One region of the Zobellella denitrificans genome, then DNA from elsewhere that is predicted to be linked to it. Evidence: predicted binding sites of a transcription regulator. Region 1 holds the regulator's gene; each other region holds the start of a gene.
What was found. The regulator sigma-54, encoded in region 1, starts transcription at its own class of promoters, with help from an activator protein. The targets are predictions, from matches to a motif close to TGGCACNGTTTTNGCTT.

Region 2: a site for sigma-54 is predicted at 850-866, ahead of glnA (glutamate--ammonia ligase). Genes of this name have one in related genera too.
Region 3: a site for sigma-54 is predicted at 1,875-1,891, ahead of AN401_RS04420 (flagellar basal body rod protein FlgF). Genes of this name have one in related genera too.

What each region holds. Positions count from the first base shown of each region.
Region 1 covers NZ_CP012621.1:3,521,749-3,526,688, forward strand. Annotated here, with positions in the region: gene lptC (LPS export ABC transporter periplasmic protein LptC) at 1-310, shown strand, start outside; gene lptA (lipopolysaccharide transport periplasmic protein LptA) at 312-806, shown strand; gene lptB (LPS export ABC transporter ATP-binding protein) at 810-1,535, shown strand; gene AN401_RS16665 (RNA polymerase factor sigma-54) at 1,588-3,021, shown strand; gene hpf (ribosome hibernation promoting factor) at 3,046-3,333, shown strand; gene ptsN (PTS IIA-like nitrogen regulatory protein PtsN) at 3,336-3,782, shown strand; gene rapZ (RNase adapter RapZ) at 3,794-4,660, shown strand; gene AN401_RS16685 (HPr family phosphocarrier protein) at 4,647-4,922, shown strand.
Region 2 covers NZ_CP012621.1:3,990,625-3,995,564, forward strand. Annotated here, with positions in the region: gene typA (translational GTPase TypA) at 1-599, opposite strand, end outside; gene glnA (glutamate--ammonia ligase) at 934-2,343, shown strand; gene AN401_RS18860 (DUF2955 domain-containing protein) at 2,463-3,479, opposite strand; gene AN401_RS18865 (HlyD family secretion protein) at 3,490-4,539, opposite strand; gene slyA (transcriptional regulator SlyA) at 4,544-4,940, opposite strand, start outside.
Region 3 covers NZ_CP012621.1:920,212-925,151, forward strand. Annotated here, with positions in the region: gene AN401_RS04410 (flagellar hook assembly protein FlgD) at 1-385, shown strand, start outside; gene flgE (flagellar hook protein FlgE) at 399-1,649, shown strand; gene AN401_RS04420 (flagellar basal body rod protein FlgF) at 1,933-2,679, shown strand; gene flgG (flagellar basal-body rod protein FlgG) at 2,691-3,479, shown strand; gene flgH (flagellar basal body L-ring protein FlgH) at 3,495-4,169, shown strand; gene AN401_RS04435 (flagellar basal body P-ring protein FlgI) at 4,329-4,940, shown strand, end outside.

The DNA.
Region 1 (4,940 bases):
CTTGCTCTATTCGCCCGACGGCCAGCCCCAGTGGCGGTTGCAGGGGGATGAAGGCATCATCAACACCGGCGACAACGCGGTGATGGTCGGCAACGTGGTCGGCCGGGGGCTGCTTCCGGATGCCCTGGTGGAAACCCTGACCACCGAATACCTGGAACTGGACTTCATCAACAACCAGCTGCGCTCCAACCGGGACGTCCAGCTGAGCAGCCCGCACTACCAGGCCCAGGGCCAGGGCCTGCTGGGCATCCTTGATCAACAAACGGTGGAACTACTGCATGAAACCCGGGCAACTTACTTCAATCCTTAGCATGGGCGGCCTGCTGGCCCTGGGCCTGGGCCTGGCCGAGGCCAGGGAGTCGGACTTCCGCCAGCCGGTGACCATAGACGCCGGCCGCCAGCTGGTGGAACTGGCCGAGAACAAGGTCACCTTCAGCGACCGGGTGGTGGTCAAGCAGGGCACCATAGACGTGCGTGCCGACCGCCTGGTGGTGATCCGCACCGAACAGGGCCTGCAGTCGATGACCGCCCAGGGCAGCCCGGCCACCTACCAGCAGATCCTGGACAACGGCCAGCCGGTGCACGCCGAGGCCCGGGAGATCCACTACGACATCCGCGCCCGCACCATCACCCTGCTGCAGGATGCCAAGCTTACCCAGAACGACAACATCGTCACCGGCTACCGCATCCGCTACCACATCGACCGGGAGCAGATGGAGGCGGAAAGCCAGGGTGGCCAGGACAGGGTGACCACCATCTTCCTGCCCGAGCAGTTGCAGAACCTGAACGAGCAGGGCCAGGACTGAACCATGGCGACACTGAAAGCACGGGGCCTGCAGAAAAGCTACAAGGGACGCCAGGTGGTCGCCGACGTCAGCCTGACCGTCAACACCGGTCAGATCGTCGGCCTGCTCGGCCCCAACGGCGCCGGCAAGACCACCTCCTTCTACATGATAGTGGGGCTGGTGCAGCGGGACGCGGGCAGCATCACCATCGACGACCAGGACATCAGCCTCCAGCCCATGCACCTGCGGGCCCGGGCCGGCATCGGCTACCTGCCCCAGGAGGCCTCCATCTTTCGTCGCCTGAGCGTGGCCGACAACCTGATGGCGGTGCTGGAAACCCGCAAGGATCTGGACGCCGCCGGCCGCGGCGAGAAAATGGAGCAATTGCTGGAAGAGTTTAATATTACCCATATCCGCGACAGCCTGGGGATGAGCCTGTCCGGCGGCGAGCGGCGGCGGGTGGAGATCGCCCGGGCCCTGGCGGCCGACCCCCGCTTCATCCTGCTGGACGAGCCGTTCGCCGGGGTGGATCCGATTTCGGTGATCGACATCAAGAAAATCATACTGCACCTGCGCGATCGGGGCCTCGGCGTGCTAATTACCGATCACAATGTACGGGAAACCCTGGATGTGTGCGAACGGGCCTATATCGTCAGCCACGGCCACCGCATCGCCGCCGGCACCCCGGCCGAGATCCTCGCCGACGAGCAGGTCAAGAAAGTCTATCTGGGTGAACAATTCAGCCTCTGAGCAGGCCCCGCATCATGACAGTGCGGTCGATATAGAAGGACTTTTTTAAAAGATGAAGCCAACTCTTCAGTTACGTTTGGGCCAGCAGCTGACCATGACGCCCCAGTTGCAGCAGGCGATCCGCCTGCTGCAACTTTCCAGCCTGGAACTGCAGCAGGAGATCCAGCAAGCCCTGGAGAGCAATCCGTTACTGGAGCAGGATGAGCCGGAAAGCATCGATGTGGCCGAGCCCCGCCACGAAGAACAGCTGGCCGCCGACACCGCCATGGAGCAGAGCCAGCTGTCCGATGACCTGCCCATGGACACCAACTGGGAGGAGCTTTATACCGCTTCCCCGGGCGCCGGCGGCGGCCTGCCCGAAGGCGCCGAGGACACCGTCTACCAGGGCGAGACCACCGAAACCCTGCAGGACTACCTGCTGTGGCAGATGCGCCTCACCCCCTTCAGCGATACCGACCAAGCCATCGCCCTGGCCATCATCGATGCCATCGACGAGGCCGGTTACCTCACCATAGACGTCCCCGATATCCTGGAGGCGGTGGCCGGCGACGAGCTGGAGATCGAGGCGGACGAGGTGGAAGCGGTGCTCAAGCGCATCCAGCACTTCGATCCCATCGGGGTGGCGGCCCGCAACGTCCAGGAATGCCTGCGCATCCAGCTGGAGCAGTTCCCGCCCGAGACCCCCTGGCTGCAGCAGGCCCGGGAGGTGATCAACCAGCATATGGATCTGCTCGGCAACCGGGACTACCGCACCCTGCAGCGCAAGGCCAGGCTCAAGGAGGAGGAACTCAAGGAGGTGCTGGCGCTGATCCAGCAGCTGGAGCCCAGGCCCGGCCACACCGTCATCCAGAGCAGTTCCGAATACGTGATCCCGGACGTGGTGGTAACCAAGCGCAACGGTGCCTGGGTGGCGGAGCTCAACCCCGAGGCCATGCCCAAGGTCCGCCTCAACCAGACCTATGCCGCCATGGCCCGGCAGCCGCGCAACAGCGAGGACGGCCAGTTCATCCGCAACCACCTGCAGGACGCCAAGTGGTTTCTCAAGAGCCTGGAAAGCCGAAATGAGACCCTGCTCAAGGTTGCCAATTGTATTGTCGAGCAACAACAGGCATTCTTTGAGTATGGCGAGGAAGCCATGAAGCCCATGGTGCTGAACCATGTGGCCGAGGCGGTGGAAATGCACGAGTCCACCATCTCGCGGGTGACCACCCAGAAGTTCCTGCACACCCCCCGGGGGGTGTTCGAGCTGAAGTATTTTTTCTCCAGCCACGTGGGAACCGACGACGGCGGGGAGTGCTCCTCGACGGCGATTCGCGCCCTGATCAAGAAACTGGTCGGGGCGGAAAACCCGGCCAAGCCGCTGAGCGACAGCAAGATCGCCCAGTTGCTGGCCGAACAGGGGATACAGGTGGCCAGGCGGACCATCGCCAAGTACAGGGAGTCACTGGCCATCCCCCCTTCCAATCAGCGTAAACGCCTGGTTTAAAGGCAGACCAAGAAGGAAGACGTTATGCAAATAAACCTGACTGGACACCATGTGGAAATCACAGACTCACTGCGTGACTATGTGAACAGCAAATTTTCCAAGCTGGAGCGTCACTTCGACCACATTACCAATGCGCACGTCATCCTCAACGTGGAAAAACTGCAGCAGATCGCCGAAGCCAAGCTGAACGTCAGCGGCGGCGAAGTCTTCGCCAACTCCCAGCACGAAGACATGTATGCGGCCATCGACGGCTTGATCGACAAGCTGGATCGCCAGATCATCAAACACAAAGAGAAGCTCAAGCAAAAATAACCATGGAAGTCGCCGACATACTGAGCAGGGACTGCACCCGCAGTGCAGTTCCCTGCACGAGCAAGAAACGTGCCCTGGAAATCATCAGCGAGCTGGCCGCCCAGCACCTGAACATCAGCAGCCAGCAGCTGTTCGATTGCCTGCTGGCCCGGGAAAAGATGGGCAGCACCGGCATCGGCAATGGCATCGCCATTCCCCACGGCCGTATCAGCGATGACAACAAGGCGACCGCCGTATTACTCACTTTCGCCGAGCCGGTGGAGTTCGATGCCATCGACAACCAGCCGGTCGGCCTGGTTTTTGCCCTGCTGGTCCCCGAGCAGGAGTGCAAACAGCACCTCAAGACACTGTCATTGATCGCCGAAAAGCTCAGCAACAAGCAGGTATGCAAGCAGTTGCGCCAGGCCGGCAGCGATGACGAACTCTATCAGATCATGATCTCCGCCTGAGGACAAGCGCCATGCAACTGGTGATCGTCAGCGGTCGCTCCGGCTCGGGTAAAACCGTGGCCCTGCGGGTACTCGAGGACCTGGGCTATTACTGCGTCGACAACCTGCCCGTCGAACTGCTGCCGGATCTGGTGCAGATGCGCCGGCACAGGCCGGGCGAGGTGGCGGTCAGCATCGACGTGCGCAACCTGCCTGACAGCCCCGACAAACTGGAAGCCTGCCTGGCCGAAGTCAGGGCCATGGAAGGCGTTTCCCTCTCCAGCATCTTTATCGATGCCGACAACGCGGCGCTGATCCGCCGTTTCGGCGACACTCGCCGGCTGCATCCCCTGTCCCGCCACAGCCTGACCCTGGATGAGGCCATCCGGGAGGAGACCCACCTGCTGGCGCCCCTGTCCTCGGACGCGGATCTGCGCATCGATACCTCGGCCTTAAGCATCCACGATCTGAGTGAGATCATCCGCGAGCGCATCCTCGGCAAGAAGGAAAAGGAGCTGAACTGGGTGTTCGAATCCTTCGGCTACAAGTACGGGGTGTCCAAGGACGCCGACTTCGTGTTCGACGCCCGCTTCCTGCCCAATCCCCACTGGATTGCCGAGCTTCGCCCCTTCACCGGCCGCGACGAGCCGGTGGCCGACTACCTGGCCGGCCAGCCCGAGGTGATGAAATACCTGTGGCAGATAGAAAACCTGCTGATCACCTGGATGCCGCACCTGGAGCGCAACAACCGCAGCTACGTCACCGTGGCCATCGGCTGTACCGGCGGCCAGCACCGCTCGGTGTTCCTCGCCGAACAGCTGGCCCGGGTATTCCGGCAGATGGGCAAGAGCGTGCAACTTCGACACAGAACACTGGAAAAACGCAATGCCGAGAATTGAACGGGATCTGGAAATCGTCAACAAGCTGGGGCTGCACGCCCGGGCCGCCATCCAGCTGGTGCAACTGACGCAGCAGTTCGACGCCACCGTCACCGTCTGCAACCAGGACAAACAGGCGCCGGCCAACAGCGTCATGGGCCTGCTGATGCTGGAGACCGCCCAGGGTCACGCCATCCGGGTGGTGGCCGAAGGCCCGGACGCGGAGGCGGCGATGGAGGCCGTGGCCCGGCTGGTGGCCGACCGCTTCAACGAATCCGAATAACCCCCTCCTCCCCTCGCC
Region 2 (4,940 bases), 470 kb from region 1:
GGCACCTGATCGATGACGGTCTGGAACAGGGCGGTCATGTCCTCGGCCGGGGTATCGGCGTCGAGAGAGGCCCAGCCGTTCAGGCCGGAGGCGTAGACCACCTGGAAGTCGAGCTGGTCGTCGGTGGCACCCAGGTTGTCGAACAGGTCGAACACCTGATCCATCACCCAGTCGGGACGGGCACCGGGCTTGTCGACCTTGTTGATCACCACGATCGGCTTGAGCCCCTGGGCGAACGCCTTCTGGGTCACGAAGCGGGTCTGCGGCATGGGGCCTTCCTGGGCGTCCACCAGCAGCAGCACCGAGTCCACCATTGACATCACCCGCTCTACCTCACCACCGAAATCGGCGTGTCCGGGGGTGTCGACGATGTTGATGCGGTATTCCTGACCCTCGGGGGAGGTCCAGCGGATGGCGGTGTTTTTGGCAAGAATGGTAATGCCGCGCTCCCGCTCGAGATCATTGGAGTCCATGACCCGCTCTTCGGCTTCACCACGGGTTTCCAGGGTGCCGGACTGCTGCAGCAGCTTGTCCACCAGGGTGGTTTTGCCATGGTCAACGTGCGCGATGATGGCGATATTACGTAGATTTTCTAACATTCCTGCCTCAAAAATACCGGGGTGGGTAAAAAATGGTCGGTCATTTTACTCGGCCACCCCGGATCTGCCTAGCAGATTTGAAAATTACTGCCGGGTGGCTTCCCAAGGGGCAACCGATGCACCATGATGGTGGGCGCTGGCGGCAGGATGCACCAAAAAGATCCGGATGTGCACCAATACAGTGCAACACACCCCCTGATGGCCCTGCCATGGCAGGATAAAACACAACTGTGACAAGCATTTGGCATTCTGGCACAGTTTTCGCTTTATATTTTGGCAACTGATGAATTTGTTCATCAGACCCTAGGATGATTATTTTTGGAGGTCGAAATCCATGTCAGCAGAAAACGTACTGGCCATGATCAAGGAACACGATGTCAAATTCATCGATCTGCGTTTTACCGATACCAAAGGTAAAGAGCAGCACGTGAGCATTCCGGTCAACCAGATCAACGAAGATTTCTTTGAAGACGGCAAGATGTTCGATGGTTCCTCCATCGGCGGCTGGAAGACCATCAACGAGTCTGACATGGTGCTGATGCCGGATCCCTCCACCGCCGTGATGGACCCCTTCACCGAAGACGCCACCCTGAACATCCGCTGTGACGTGCTCGAGCCGTCCACCATGCAGGGCTACGACCGCGACCCGCGCTCCATCGCCCGTCGCGCCGAGGAATACCTGGTGTCCACCGGCATCGCCGACACCGTGCTGGTTGGTCCCGAGCCCGAATTCTTCATGTTCGACGACGTCCGCTTCCATACCGACATGTCCGGCAGCTTCTTCAAGATCGACGACGTAGAAGCCAAGTGGAACTCTGGCCGTGACTACGAGGAAGGCAACAAGGCCCACCGTCCGGGCGTGAAGGGTGGTTATTTCCCGGTTGCCCCGGTTGACTCCTCCCAGGACATCCGCTCCGCCATGTGTCTGATCATGGAAGAGATGGGCCTGGTGGTCGAAGCGCACCACCACGAGGTGGCCACCGCCGGCCAGAACGAAATCGCCTGCAAGTTCAACACCCTGACCCTGAAGGCCGACGAGATCCAGATCTACAAGTACGTGGTTCACAACGTGGCCCACGCCTTCAACAAGACCGCCACCTTCATGCCCAAGCCCCTGGTTGGCGACAACGGCTCCGGCATGCACGTACACCAGTCCCTGGCCAAGAACGGTGAAAACCTGTTCGCCGGCGACCTGTACGGCGGCCTGTCAGAACTGGCCCTGTACTACATCGGCGGTATCATCAAGCACGCCCGTGCCCTGAACGCCATCACCAACCCGTCCACCAACTCCTACAAGCGTCTGGTGCCCGGCTACGAAGCCCCGGTCATGCTGGCCTACTCCGCCCGCAACCGCTCCGCGTCCATCCGCATCCCGCTGGTGGGTTCACCCAAGGCCCGCCGTATCGAGACCCGCTTCCCGGATCCGGCCGCCAACCCCTACCTGGCCTTCTCTGCCCTGCTGATGGCCGGCCTGGACGGCATCCAGAACAAGATCCACCCGGGCGATGCCATGGACAAGGACCTGTACGATCTGCCGGCCGAAGAAGCCGCCGAGATCCCGACCGTGGCCACCTCCCTGGATCAGGCCCTGGACTGCCTGGACAAGGATCGCGAGTTCCTGACCCGCGGCGGCGTGTTCAGCGACGAGTTCATCGACGCTTATATCAAGCTGAAGCGTAAAGAGACCGAGATGATCAACATGGCCGTGCACCCGCTGGAGTTCGACCTGTACTACTCCGTCTAAGCTTGAAGCGATAAGCTGGAAGCCAGAAGTGAAAAGGCCCGGGAAACCGGGCCTTTTTGTTTTGTGAGGCGTGAGGAGAGAAGCGTGAACACCCCTCACCCCTCACCCCTCACGCCAGGCTACCCCAGAATCTCATGCCGGGTCGAAGGAAACAGGTTCAGCAGCTTGTGCACCAAATAGATGCAGCACAGGGTCAGCAAGATGGCCACCGTCATGGAAGTGAAGCGGTAGAGGGCGCTGAACATAAGATCGTGCTCGGGGGTCACGTACTGGCCGAACAGGATGCCGATGGTGGTGAGGCCGGCAAAACCGACGCCCGGCATCGGCTCCCGGGCGTGCAGCCGGGCGAACAGCATGGCGCAGATCCAGAATGCCAGCCCCAGCAGCAGCAGGTTGTGGTAATGGTCGTAGAGCAGCAGCTGGAACAGCATGCCCAGGGCGCAGCCGAGCAGGGTGCCGACGCAGCGCTGGCGGCCGGACTGCACCGCCCCGGCGAAGCTCATGGGAAAGAGGATCAGCACCGTCGCCACCTGGGCCGAGAGGGAGTCCACCAGATCGAGGCTCTGGAACACCACAAAGCTCAGGGTCGCCACCGTCGCGCCCAGCAACGCCTGGTGGCGAATGACATTGTCGCTCTTGGCGGGCAGCGCCCTGGGCTGGGGCGGCGCCCGGTTGGGCAACAGAGCGTAGGCCACATAGGCCAGCGCCACCGACAGCAGCGCGGCCACGATGTTGCTCGCCGCCATGTCCGCCAGATCGAACTGCCGGTAGCTGGCAAAGTGCAGCATGATGCTCAGGCTGACGCAGCCCGAGGCGCCGAACAGCATCAGCGGCCCCCTGGCCATTAGCAGGAAACGCCCCAAAAAGAGGCAGAACACCACGGCCGTATAGGCCGGCGGCCAGTGCCCGAGCAGGCCCGGCAACAGCATGATCTCCAGCGAACTCAGCAGGGCCGAACCGACGAACTGCAGCACCACAAAGCGGTTCAGCACCGGCACCATGCCCAGCAACAGCATGGGGTAGACGGTAAAGAAGACCCCGAAGTTCCAGCCCATCACCTTGGCCACCAGCATGCCGGCGGCACTGCCGAAGGCGATGCGCAGGCAGCCGCGCAGCCTGTCTCCGCTCAGCTCCATGGTCCTCCCCCTAATAGAGATAGCGCAACTGGCTCGCCAGCCACAGCTGGATCCGGCCCATGGCACGGAACAGCCAGTTGTTGGCCGGGAACAGCTGCACCGTGGCCTTGGCGCCGGTGGCCAGGGCCGGCAGGGGTTCCTCCAGGCCGATCTGTATGCGCAACCGCTGGGCATCCCGCACCCAACGATCCGAGTTCACCGGCTGGGCCAGCTGGCCGTCGGCCGCCTGCTGTCCCTCCCGCACCCCGCTGTCGATGCTCTCGACACGGCCCCGGAACACCTCACCCGGCAATGCGTCGAAGACGATGCCCACCGGGGTGCCGGTGGCCACGTGGCGCAGGCTCTTCTCGCGCAGATCCGCGGTCACCCAGGCCTGCTCCGACACCAGCGCCAGCAGCGGGCCGCCGGCCTGGGCATAGATGCCTTCCTTCAGTTGCAGGTTGCCGACGCGCCCCGCCAGTTCCGCCCTTACCCGGGTGCGGGACAGCGCCAGCCGCGCCTGGGCCCGGGCGTTTTCCGCCTGGCGCAGCCCGACCTCGGCCGCCCGCGCGCCCTGCCGGGCCTCCTGCAGCCGGGCCTCGGCGGACGCCAACCCGCTCTGGGCCTGGGCCGCCAGGTTCTGGGCCTGCTCCAGCTGCTGGATAGACAGATGACCGTCTCGCCGCAACCGGCCCAGTCGTGCCGCTTCCCGTTCCAGCTCCTGCGCCTGCAGCCGTTGCTGCTCGAGCAGGGATCCGGCCGCCCGCACCGCGGCCCGCTGCCGTGCCAGCTCGGTCTCGGCCAGCCCCAGGGCCAGCTCGGTCCGCTCCAGCGCCAGCCGGTAGTCGCTGTCGTCCAGCTCGAACAGCAGATCGCCGACCGCCACCGGCTGGTTGTTTTCGACCCACACCCGGCTGACCTGGCCCGCCACCCTCGGCGCCACCGGCACCACATAGCGCTGCACCTGGGCCTGGGGCGTCATGGGCGCATAGTTGTCGGCCAGCACGAAGTAGCCGAAAGCGAGGATAAAAATGCCCAGGGCCACCCGGACCCAACGGCTGAAACTTTGCTCCGGCGTCACTGGCTTACCCCGTCGTTGCTGCGGAAATGTCCTTGCCGATCCCTTGCAGATTCTGGGTGAGATGCTCAATCATCCGGTTGAACTCCCGTATTTCCTGCTCGCTGAGGCCGGCCAGCACCTGCTGGCGGGTTTCGTCCAGCACCTCGTCCATCTGCGCCAGCACGGGGCCGGCCGCGGCGGTGAGATAGACCCGCTTGCCCCGCCGATCGCTGGGGCAGGGCCGGCGCTCCACCAGCCCCATCTGCTCCAGCCCGTCCAGGGTGCGCACCAGGGAGGGCTGCTCCACCCCCACCCGCCGCGCCAACTGGTGCTGCAGTATGCCGTCTTCCAGTTTGAGGTAAGAGAGGGTAATCCAGCGGCTCTGGGTCAGCCCCAGGGGCTTGAGCCGTTCGTCGTTCACC
Region 3 (4,940 bases), 1.6 Mb from region 1:
TGATGTCGGCTATGTGGAATCCGGCGACAGCCTGGACGGCATAGTGGTGGCGGGGGAGAGTGCCAGCAACATCAGGATCAGCATCGAGAACGACAAGGGCCAGGTGGTGCGAACCATCAATCTGGACGGCGTCCAGAAGGGCAACGTGCCCTTCAGCTGGGACGGCCTGGACGCACAGGGCCAGGCGGTGCCGACCGGGCGCTATACGGTCAAGGTCAACGCCCTGGTGGGCGCCGCCCGGGAAGACCTCAACGCCCTGACCTTCGCCCGGGTCGACAGCGTCACCCTGGGCAGCGCCACCACGCCCACCATGGTCAACCTGGCCGGCCTGGGTGGCCTGCCGCTCAATCAGGTTCTGGAAATCGGCGGCCGCAAGGCTGTGTAAAGGAGATCAGTAAATGTCTTTCAATATTGCCCTCAGTGGTGTCAACGCCGCCCAGAAAGATCTGGACGTGACCGCCAACAACATCGCCAACGTCAACACCGTCGGCTTCAAGGAGTCCCGCGCCGAGTTCGCCGACGTTTACGCCAACTCCATCTTCGCCAACTCCCGCACCCAGCACGGCCAGGGCGTGCAGACGGTGGCGGTGGCCCAGCAGTTCCACCAGGGCACCCTGATGTTCACCAACAACGCCCTGGACATGGCCATCAACGGCAGCGGTTTTTTCGTGATGGCCAACGAGACCGACACCCTGGACCGGACCTATACCCGGGCCGGCGCCTTCAAGCTCAACGACCAGGGCTATGTGGTGAACAGCATGGGCCGCTACCTGCAGGTGTTCGACGCCAATGAAAACGGCACCCCCACGGTGCTGGCGCTCAACGCCACCAAGCCGCTGCGCATTCCCGACAAGACCGGCGAGCCCAGGGCCACCACGGCGGTAAACACCGGCTTTAACCTGCCGAGCAACGCGGGCATCATGGATCCGGCCGATTTCAGCCCGACCGACTCCCGTACCTACAACGCCTCCACCGCCATCACCATCTACGACTCCCTGGGCGAGCCCCACAGCCTGAATATGTACTTCGTGAAGGAAGCGGATGGGCAGTGGCAAAGCTTTACCTATGTGGACGGCAACCTGGTGCAGCAGGGCGGTAACGACTCCGCCCCCATCGAGTTCGACGCCTCCGGCAATATGACGACCCCGGCCGCGCCGGCGACCCTGACCCTGGACAACATCACCTTTGCCAATGGCGCCCAGCCCATCGCCAATATGGAAATCCGCCTGGGCACCGTCAGCCAGTACGCCTCGCCCTTCGAGGTGAACGAGCTGTCCCAGAACGGCTCCACCGTGGGCCGCCTGACCAAGGTGGACGTGGATGCCAACGGCGTGGTGGCCGCCACCTACAGCAATGGCCGCACCGAGAAGCTGGGCATAGTGGCGTTGGCGACCTTCCCCAACGAGCAGGGGCTGATCCCGGACGGCGACAGCCAGTGGCGGCAGTCCCTGTTGTCCGGCGAGGGCGTGGGCGGTCAGCCCAACACCGGCTCCTACGGCCGGCTCAACGGTGCCGCCCTGGAGCAGTCGAACACCAACCTCACCTCCGAACTGGTGGACCTGATCACCGCCCAGCGCAACTTCCAGGCCAACTCCCGGGCGCTGGAGGTGAACAGCACCCTGCAGCAGACCATACTGCAAATCCGTTAACACAAGCCGGAAGCTGGAAGCCAGAAGCTGGAAGAAAACCCCGGAGCCGAAGGGCTCCGGGTTTTTTTCGTTGGTACTTTGACAACATTTCATTTCGCCCTCACGCGGAGCGCGGGAATGAAAAACGACTTGGAGCGCAGACGGCCCGCCTGCATTGCCGCGCAGCGGGAAACTTGCGTGCAACTTTTCTTGCGGGCGAGCCGCCCGCGCCCACAGCTTTTCAGCTGGCATTTTTTTTGCATTAAAACCGCCATCACCGATCGGCACACGCAACGGAGCTGAAATGGATCACCTGCTTTATATCGCCATGTCCGGCGCCAAGGAAAACCTGAACAGCGTGGCCCTGCGCGCCAACAACCTGGCCAACGCCAACACCACCGGCTTTCGGGCCGATCTGGAGCAGGCCAGGTCCATGCAGGCCTTTGGCGAAGGGCTGCCGACCCGGGTCTTTGCCATGGCGGAAAGACCGGGGCAAGATTTTGCCGCAGGACCCATTCAGACCACTGGTCGGGAACTTGACGTGGCCATCGCCGGCGACGGTTGGTTGGCGGTGGAAGCGAAGGACGGCTCCGAGGCCTATACCCGTTTCGGCAGCCTGCGGGTATCGCCGCAGGGACTGCTGCAGACCAACACCGGCCTGAACGTGCTGGATGACGACGGTGGCCCCATCTTCCTGCCGCTGCCGCTGGAAAAGCTCGAGATCAACAAGGACGGCACCCTCTTTGCCCGCCTGGAAGGCGAGCCGGCCAACGGCGGCGAGGAATTGCAGCGCATCAAGACGGTGCTGCCGGCCCATGACGAGATTGAAAAGGGGCTGGATGGCCTGTTCCGCCGCAAGGACGGCGCCGTGGAGCCGGCCTCGGCCCAGGTGGAGCTGATTGCCGGGGCGCTGGAGGGCAGCAACGTCAACCCCATCGCCGAGATGACCCACCTGATCGACCTGCAACGGCGTTTCGAAACCCAGCTCAAGATGATGAACCACGCCGAAGAGAATGACAAAGCCCATGCCCAGTTGCTGCGCATTGGTTAAAGGAGAACAAGATGAACCCCGCATTGTGGATTAGCAAGACCGGCCTCGACGCCCAGCAGACCAACATTTCCGTCACCTCCAACAACCTGGCCAACGCCAGCACCGTCGGCTTCAAGAAGGGCAGGGCCATCTTCGAGGATCTGCTGTACCAGAACATCCACCAGCCCGGCGGGCGTGCCACCGCCGACACCGATCTGCCCTCCGGCCTGATGCTGGGCGCCGGCTCCAAGGTGGTGGCCACCCAGAAGACCTTTACCCAGGGCAGCGTGCAGACCACCGACAACGCCCTGGACATCATGATCGACGGCCGCGGCTTCTTCGAGGTGCAGCTGCCCGACGGCACCATCGGCTACACCCGCAACGGCCAGTTTGCCCTGAACGACGAGGGGGTCATCGTCACCCCCGGCAACGGTTACCCGCTGCAGCCGGAGATGCAGATCCCGGAAAACGCCCAGAGCATCAGCGTGGCCACCAACGGCGAGGTATCGGTGCAGCTGGCCGGCCAGGCCGAGGCCCAGGTGATAGGCCAGATAGTGGTGACCGATTTCGTCAACCCGGCCGGCCTGCAGCCCAAGGGAGAGAACCTCTACCTGGAAACCCAGTCCAGCGGCGCGCCGCTGCAGGGCATTGCCGGTGCCGACGGCCTGGGCACCCTCAAGCAGGGCATGCTGGAAACGGCCAACGTCAACGTGACCGAGGAGCTGGTCAACCTGATCCAGGCCCAGCGGGTGTACGAGATGAACTCCAAGGTGATTTCCACCGTGGATCAGATGCTGGCCTACGTGAACCAGCAGCTCTAAGGTGAGGAAAGACTGATGCGATTCGTCCTGGCCGCCCTGTTGCCCCTGGTGCTGACGGCATGCGTTTCCACCCCCTATACGCCCAGGCCGGACGATCCGGCCTATGCGCCGGTGATCCCCAGCCAGCAGCAGGAAAGGCTGGAGCCCACCGGGGGCATCTACCAGGATCTTTACGCCAACAACCTCTATTCCGACATCAAGGCGCACCGGGTGGGGGACATTATCACCATCGATCTCACCGAATCGACCCGCGCCCAGAAAAGGGCCACCACCCAGCAGGGCAAGGAGTCCAGCGTCAATATCAACCCGCTCAGCATCGGCGGCCGCCCGGTGACCGTAGGCGGCTACCCGATAGAGGCGGAAATGTCGAGCGGCAACGACTTCAACGGCAATGCCAACACCAACCAGAGCAACAGCCTGCAGGGCAGCATTACCGTCACCGTGGCCCAGGTGCTGGCCAACGGCAACCTGGCGGTGCAGGGGGAAAAATGGCTGATGCTGAACACCGGGGAAGAGTATGTGCGTATCACCGGCATAGTCCGGCCCCAGGATATCGGCTCCGACAACCGGGTGGCGTCGACCCGGGTGGCCGATGCCCGCATCTACTACGGCGGCACCGGCGATTTCGCCAACACCCAGAGCCGCGGCTGGCTGGCCCGCTTCTTCAACAGCCCCTGGTTTCCGTTTTAACAGCAGCTTGAAGCTTGAAGCTGGAAGAAAAACACCGGGCTTGCGGGTCGGGGCTGTAGGGTCGAATTTATTCGACCACCGGATGCCGGCTCGGTATCCGATGCATAGCGCCGAATTGATTCGGCCGATAACATTTTCGTACTCCCTTGGGGTGAACTGATGAAACCATTTACCGCTTTGTTGATGAGCCTGCTGTTGTTGCCGGCCGTGATGCCGCCGGCCCAGGCGGCCCGGATCAAGGACATCAGCTCGGTGGACGGGGTGCGCGCCAACCAGCTGGTGGGCTATGGCCTGGTGGTGGGCCTGCCCGGCACCGGCGAGCGCAACAACGCCTTTGCCCAGCAGACCTTCCGCACCATGCTCAACAACTTCGGCATCACGGTGCCGGAAAACATGAGGCCCAAGATGAACGACGTGGCGGCGGTGGCGGTGCATGCCGAGCTGCCGCCCTTCGCCAAGCCGGGCCAGACCATCGACATCACCGTCTCCGCCATCGGCGAGGCCAAGAGCCTGCGTGGCGGTACCCTGCTGCAGACCTTCCTCAAGGGGGTGGACGGCCGGGTCTACGCCCTGGCCCAGGGCAGCCTGGTGGTGGGCGGCCTGGGGGTGGAAGGGGCGGACGGCTCTTCCGTCATGATCAACACCCCGACCGTGGGCCGCATTCCCGGCGGCGCCATGGTGGAGCGGGAGGTGCCCAGCTCCTTCGCCCGGGGCGACACCATCACCTTTCATCTGCACCGGCCCGACTTTACCACCGCCAAGCGCATGGCC